One region of the Paenibacillus sp. FSL H8-0457 genome, then DNA from elsewhere that is predicted to be linked to it. Evidence: riboswitches for the same ligand, from Rfam matches in the RefSeq annotation. Region 1 holds a riboswitch; the other holds the start of a gene.
The links. Region 1 has a riboswitch for S-adenosylmethionine ahead of MHI43_RS27595 (methionine ABC transporter ATP-binding protein). Riboswitches for the same ligand answer to the same signal wherever they lie in the genome.

Region 1 (3,416 bases):
GAATCCACTTGCGTATTCGGCAGCACATAATCCGTGAATTCTACGATTTCCAGGTTTACGCCCTCTTTTTCAAGCGCAGGCTTGATATGCTCGAGAATCTTGGCATGCGGTGATGGCGAAGCCCCTACTTTCAAGGTCACGGTCTCTTGACCGCCGCCTCCCGTTGTTCCCCCTGGCTCGGATGCGTTATCCGCAGGCTTGCTGCCGCATGCAGCCAGCAACGTAACCAAGGTCAAGCTGATCAATGCCAATGTCCATTTTTTCATTCTAAAACTCTCCCTCCGAAAAATATATTATTTATATATTGTCTTTCTTGAAGCCTCATCAATCCGTTATTTTCTTGTAAAATACCGCACCAGACGATCTCCTGCCATCTGCAGCAGCTGGACAAGGACAATCATCAGCACGACAGCCAGAATCATGATCTCGGTCTCATAACGGTAATAGCCATACTTAATGGCCAAATCCCCTAAACCGCCGCCCCCGACTTGACCGGACATCGCGGTGTAAGATACCAGGGTTACAATCGTGATGGTCATCCCGGCCAGCAGACCCGGACGCGCCTCCGGAAGGAGCACCCTCCATACGATTTGGCTTGTCGAAGAGCCCATGGCATGAGCCGCCTCAATCACGCCTTTATCCACTTCATTCAAAGCCGTTTCTACGAGCCTTGCGAAGAATGGAGCAGCGCCGATCACGAGCGGCGGAATGGTGCCCAGTACCCCGTACGAAACTCCTACGATCGACTTCGTAATCGGGATCATCGCCACGATCAGGATGATGAACGGAACCGAGCGCAGAATGTTTACAATGAACGACAGAATCGTGTAGCCGAAGCGTACCAACCCGGACGTGGACCTTGCGGCCATGTAGAGCAATACGCCGACAGGCAGTCCGATGATGAAGCTGAACAAGGCCGAAGCTCCCAGCATCCGCAGGGTATCCAATGTTGCCGTCCATATCTCTTTCCAGTCGATCTGGGTAAAATCAAGTCCGAACATCAATGAATCACCTCCACGTCTAGTCCTTGTTCAAGCAGCTTCCGGATCGTATCTTCAATCGCGCGCTCTTCCCCTTCGAAACGGACGATGAGCTGGCCGTACGGCGTATCTTTGATCGTAGAGATCGTACCCTGCAGAATCGCAAAATTCACGCCTGTCTCATGAACGGTATGGGACAGGATCGATTCGTACGTTTTCGACCCTAGGAACGTGATTTGAACCGCTCTTGAAGGGCCGTTTACCTGACCCTGCATAGCCAGCCGCAGCGCTTCGCCGTTGTCCATCTCCTGGCGGATGAATTCCTGCGTCACTTCATGCTTCGGCTTCAGGAACACTTCCGCTACCGGTCCTTGCTCTACGATGCCGCCCTGATGAATAACGGCGACCCGGTCGCAAATGCTCTGGATTACATGCATCTCATGGGTAATCAGTACGATCGTCAGATGAAACTTTTTGTTAATGTCCAGCAGCAGGCGCAGAATCGAATCCGTCGTCTGCGGGTCAAGGGCCGAAGTGGCCTCGTCGCACAGCAGCACTTCGGGATCGCTCGCGAGCGCCCTGGCGATGCCTACCCGCTGCTTCTGGCCCCCTGACAGCTGGGACGGGTATTTGTCGCGATGCGCCTCCAAGCCGACCAAAGCCAGCAGCTCGGATACTTTGCGCTCCAGTTCGGCCTTCGGCGTCTTGATCAGACGCAGCGGAAACGCAATGTTATCGTACACCGTCGCGGAAGACAGCAGGTTAAAGTGCTGAAAGATCATGCCGATTCTACGTCGCTCCGCCTGAAGCTGCTTCTTGCCGAGCGACGTCAAATTTTTGCCGTTCACCCACACCTCGCCCGAGGTGGGACGCTCCAGTAAATTGATGCAGCGGATCAATGTACTTTTCCCTGCACCGGAGTGTCCGATCACTCCGAAAATTTCTCCTTTTTCAATCGACAAATCCAATTCGGACAACGCAGTTGTTAATGACCCGGCTTTTCCGTACTGCTTCGTCAATTGCTTGAGCTCAATCAATCCGATAATCCTCCTTTTTCCTTAGCTTCATATCTATTTACCCAAAAGAAAAGAGCCTCTTTTTGTAGAATCAAAAAGGGCCCTCTTTACGTAAAAGTCAACGCCTTTTCTCATCTGTCAAAGCTGAAGGTATTCCATAGCTTTGAAGGAATTAGCACCATGTCACTCCAAGCGTCATCGCATTAAGCAATGGTACGCAAGAAGTCGGTTGCCGGGCTTCATCGGGCCTGTCCCTCCGCCTCTCTCGATAAGAAAACATCGATATGAAATTTTTCCGATTAAATTGATCTGATTTGATAACATTTAATGAATGCAATAGTTAGTATAGATTCTTTTCAGGCTTTTGTCAAAAGGAATTTCATGGCGATTTTGTGCCTAAGCCCGCACTCCATTTTCAGTCCACAGCTTGTTCGTATATTTATACGAGGCGGCCAGGCTGCGGCATACCATATCGATGCCCTGTTGGAGATCGTCCAGGTGCTTGTCGATATCCTCAAGCTCGATTTTGTCGGACAGCCCTTGATGGCGCTGCCACAAATCATCCTGCATCTCGGAGTTCATGTAGTGAATTTCAGCGTTGCGCCTTTTCCTGAGCGCGTTCAGCGGTGCTTTGTAGCGATCCTTGATCGCTTCCAGCTCTTCAGCCAGCTCACCGTGGGCCTTCAAAAATCTGAACTGCCGCAGGACCGTAAAATAAGAAAAATGCGCCTTAACCTTGGAGGTATGCAAATCAAACAAATCGTTCAGCACCGTGCCCAGCTTGTCAAGGATCGAGAATACGCGAATGAAGCCGTTTTTGTAAAAATACACATAGCGTTGATATTCCCCTTGCTCCTGAATCGACATATCATCGATGTAACCCGATTTAACCGATTGACTGAAATGCTTGGCCGCATTCCAGCTCTGCTCCAGCTCATCCAGGGAGACGATCAGTCCCCGGGTCCAAATCTCCAGCTTGCGAAAATCATGCGTCGGATCTTGATTTTTATCCATTTCCTTCTGCAGCAGCCGGGTTGTCTTCACCATCGATTCGATGGCTTCCTCAAGCAGGCGGTTGTTCTGCCGGGGCTGTTCCCCAAGTAACATTCGAAGCATGGCGGTACCCCCTCGCGTCATCAGATTAACCTTGGTTCTTGATCTCGATTTTGCCAATACCAATATAGTCATTTCAGCGCTCAGCGGCCGTCTTCACCGCGATATCCTCGCGCGGGGGCAACTCATCCGGATCGCCATCAGGCCCTTCGGCATCCCATGACTGTCAGATGACCCAGCATCCGCTGCCCGCCAATCTGGGTTCGTCCTGTTAGGATGCCCCCGAAACGGGAAGACAACTCCATAGCATGGAGCGACTTGCGATTTCTCCGGTGTTATTAAATATAAACAAATTCGTTGCCTTATC
Region 2 (3,416 bases), 360 kb from region 1:
TGAACACGATGACGGCTGCGGAGCAGGAAAACGTATGGAAGGCGTTTGAAGAGTTGGGCGATACGTTTCTTAAACCTGTGTTACAGCGGGTATACGGACAGGGACAAGCCGAGAACGCAGAATCAGAAGAGCTGGGCGGAACGGAGAGGCTGTATGAGCGGCTTCGTCTCATACGGATCCGCTTTCGGCGGGATCAGCCCGGCAAAGCGAATGCCGGTTAATCTGCCTTAAACAAAGTCAGGACGGATTCTCCCGGTTGCAGGGAGATCCGTCCTGATGCTAATTCGCCGTGCTTGTAGATTGAGTTTGAGTTGCGGCGGTTCGTATGAACCGTTGTGATCCGGCCAATACTCGCCCCTTTTGACCAGGGTGTCTTATATCCAATCCTTTTTACGGAACAGATAAAACATGAGCGCGCCAGCAAAAACCATGATGCCGATAACCACATAATAGGAATATCTCCAATGAAGTTCCGGCATATACTCAAAGTTCATGCCGTAGATGCCCGTAATCAGCGTCAATGGAATAAAGATCGTTGTAATAGCGGTAAACACGCGCATGATTTCATTGGCCCGATTGGCGATACTGGATTGGTAGGCTTCCCGAAGGTTCCCCATGAGATCCCGATAGGTCTCGAACGTTTCGGAGATTTTAACGGCATTTTCATAGATATCGCTGAAGTATTTCTGCAGCTGGTCATCGATCAGCCGAAGATCTTTTTTGTTGAGCGTATTGATAACTTCCTTCTGAGGTCCAAGCACCTTTTTCAACCAAAGAATCTCGCTTCGCAGACCGATGATTTCGCTGAGATGGGATTTTTTGGTATGCATCAGAATGTCTTCCTCCAGCTTTTCAATCCGCGCTTCAATTCGGTCCCCTACGGAGAAGTAGTTGTCCGTGACGAGGTCGATCAAGAGATAGAGGAAGCGGTCAGGCGTGCTGACTTCATCCTCCCAGAGGAGCGGTTTGACGGTGCGAAGCTCATGGATCTTTTGCTTGGTCACCGTAATAATAAAATGCCTGCCCAGGAAAACATTCAATGCCCGAAGGAAAATCTCTTCGTCGTCAAACCGGATGCTGTTCACGACGATAAAATAGTGGTTCTCGTATATTTCAATTTTGGGACGCTGCTCCTCTTCGCTGAGGCAATCCTCAACGGCAAGATCATGCAGGGAGAAGAGGGGCTGCAGTTCGGCTAAATCATCCACGTCCGCATCCAGCCAGTAGAAGCCGCTGGCCGGAGCTGTCAGCGTCATTTCGATGTCATCAACAGGGGTAAATACGCCCGAATCGACCAACCGGATTTTCATCTGATATCACTCCTTTGTCTAATCCAAGCTGCTTAAGTCAAGCAGTTAAGGCACAGGATATCAGCCCACCGGTGTACGGGCATAAATCGAGGAAGGTTAGAATACGATAAAAAGCGCATGAAAAATAACGCTGCCCTCTGCCGGTAAGCTGATCTTGATCCTATGCGGTTGTGCGTCTTGTGCATCCAGTTTCTGGCTCGGGTCACCGTCCATCTTCCATGTCACCTCTTTCATACTCGGTTTTAAACAGCACTTGTCTAGTATAACGCCGGGTGTAGGACCTTTCAAGTGAAATCCGGAGCAGTCCAAGGGCCATGATATAGGGTATGGAAACCTTTGGTGAAGTGTGACAAACTCATGAAAAGGTTCTTGACGAAAAATTGAGGATGATTTAAAGTAGGTATCAATTACGAAACAATTCCAAACAACTGAATAAAGCGAAATCTTATCAAGAGCAGGTGGAGGGACTAGCCCTATGAAACCCGGCAACCGGCGGCAACATCGCACGGTGCTAATTCTTGCAGGAGATACGACGATTGTATAAGCCGTTGTATAGCCTGACAGATGAGAGAGGCGCATTGTGATACGTATATGATGACCTTTCTCTACTTCGAGAAAGGTCTTCTTGCGTTTATACAGTCTAACGCTCTTTCTCACAGCTTTATGGATGTATCATTTCATATTTCGAAGGAGTGAGCCGAGATGCCAATTAAAATTCCGGATGCCCTGCCGGCAAAGGAAGTTCTGGCTGGAGAAAACATTTTTGTCATGGATGAGAGTCACGCGTTTCATCAGGATATCCGCCCGCTGCGGATTGCGATCCTCAATTTGATGCCAACCAAGGAAACGACGGAGACCCAACTGCTGCGATTGATCGGCAACTCCCCGCTCCAGGTGGATGTCGTCCTTCTTCACCCGAGTTCCCACGTATCGAAGAATACGTCGGCCGAGCATTTGAAATCATTTTACAAAACCTTTGAAGAAGTGAAGAACCGTCGTTTTGACGGCATGATCATTACAGGAGCTCCGGTCGAGCAGCTGGAGTTCGAAGAAGTGAATTACTGGGATGAGCTTACTGAAATTTTTGAATGGACCAAGACCCATGTAACCTCCACGCTCCATATCTGCTGGGCGTCGCAAGCCGGGCTTTATTATCATTACGGCGTGCCGAAATACAGCCTCGAGGAAAAGTGCTTTGGCGTATTTCCGCATACGATCAATGAAGCGTGTACCAAGCTGCTCCGCGGATTTGACGAAATGTTCTTTGTTCCGCATTCCCGTCATACGGAAGTTCGGCGCGAAGACATAACAGGCGTGGATGATTTGGTCATCCTGTCCGAGTCCGAGGAAGCAGGGATTTATTTGGTATCCAGCCGGGACGGCAAGCAGATTTTTGCCACAGGGCATTCCGAGTATGATGCGGACTCCCTGAAATGGGAGTATGACCGGGACGTTGCCAAAGGCATGGACATCGCGCTGCCGCGCAACTATTACCCGAACGACGATCCAACAAGAACGCCTCCGTCCATATGGCGCGCGCATGCAAACTTATTATTCACTAATTGGCTCAATTACTATGTATATCAGGAAACGCCATATGATATCGGTCCGCAAATTTAACAGCGTACGGGAGGAGAGTTTGTGATGGAGAAGAAACCTTTGAATATAGAGAGCCGGCTGGCACAGATCGGATCGGTGCAGGAACCGGTAACGGGAGCAGTGAATTTTCCGATTTATCAGGCTACGGCATACCGCCATCCTAAATTAGGCCAGAGCACGGGGTTTGATTATGCCCGCACCAAGAATCCGACACGTTCGGTACTCGAGGATGCTTGCGCCGAGCTGGAATCCGGTGACGCCGGCTTTGCCTGCAGCTCGGGCATGGCGGCCCTTCAGACGATTTTTGCGCTGTTCGGTCAAGGCGATCACCTGATTGTGTCGCTTGATCTGTACGGAGGGACGTATCGGCTGCTGGAGCGGATCATGTCCAAGTTCGGGGTAACGGCAACCTACGTGGATACAAACGACTTGGATGCGCTGGAAGGATCCAGACGACCGAACACGAAGGCCGTATTTATCGAAACGCCGACGAATCCGCTCATGATG

Region 2: linked by a shared signal. The riboswitch ahead of metA (homoserine O-succinyltransferase) and the one ahead of MHI43_RS27595 (methionine ABC transporter ATP-binding protein) in region 1 are both predicted to bind S-adenosylmethionine.

What each region holds. Positions count from the first base shown of each region.
Region 1 is NZ_CP150293.1:6,136,334-6,139,749, forward strand. It holds gene MHI43_RS27585 (MetQ/NlpA family ABC transporter substrate-binding protein) at 1-266, opposite strand, end outside; gene MHI43_RS27590 (methionine ABC transporter permease) at 333-1,001, opposite strand; gene MHI43_RS27595 (methionine ABC transporter ATP-binding protein) at 1,001-2,017, opposite strand; SAM riboswitch class I at 2,125-2,271, opposite strand; gene MHI43_RS27600 (Cthe_2314 family HEPN domain-containing protein) at 2,393-3,112, opposite strand.
Region 2 is NZ_CP150293.1:5,776,749-5,780,164, reverse strand. It holds gene MHI43_RS25785 (HRDC domain-containing protein) at 1-221, shown strand, start outside; gene corA (magnesium/cobalt transporter CorA) at 375-1,310, opposite strand; SAM riboswitch class I at 1,753-1,881, shown strand; gene metA (homoserine O-succinyltransferase) at 2,013-2,930, shown strand; gene MHI43_RS25770 (PLP-dependent transferase) at 2,955-3,416, shown strand, end outside.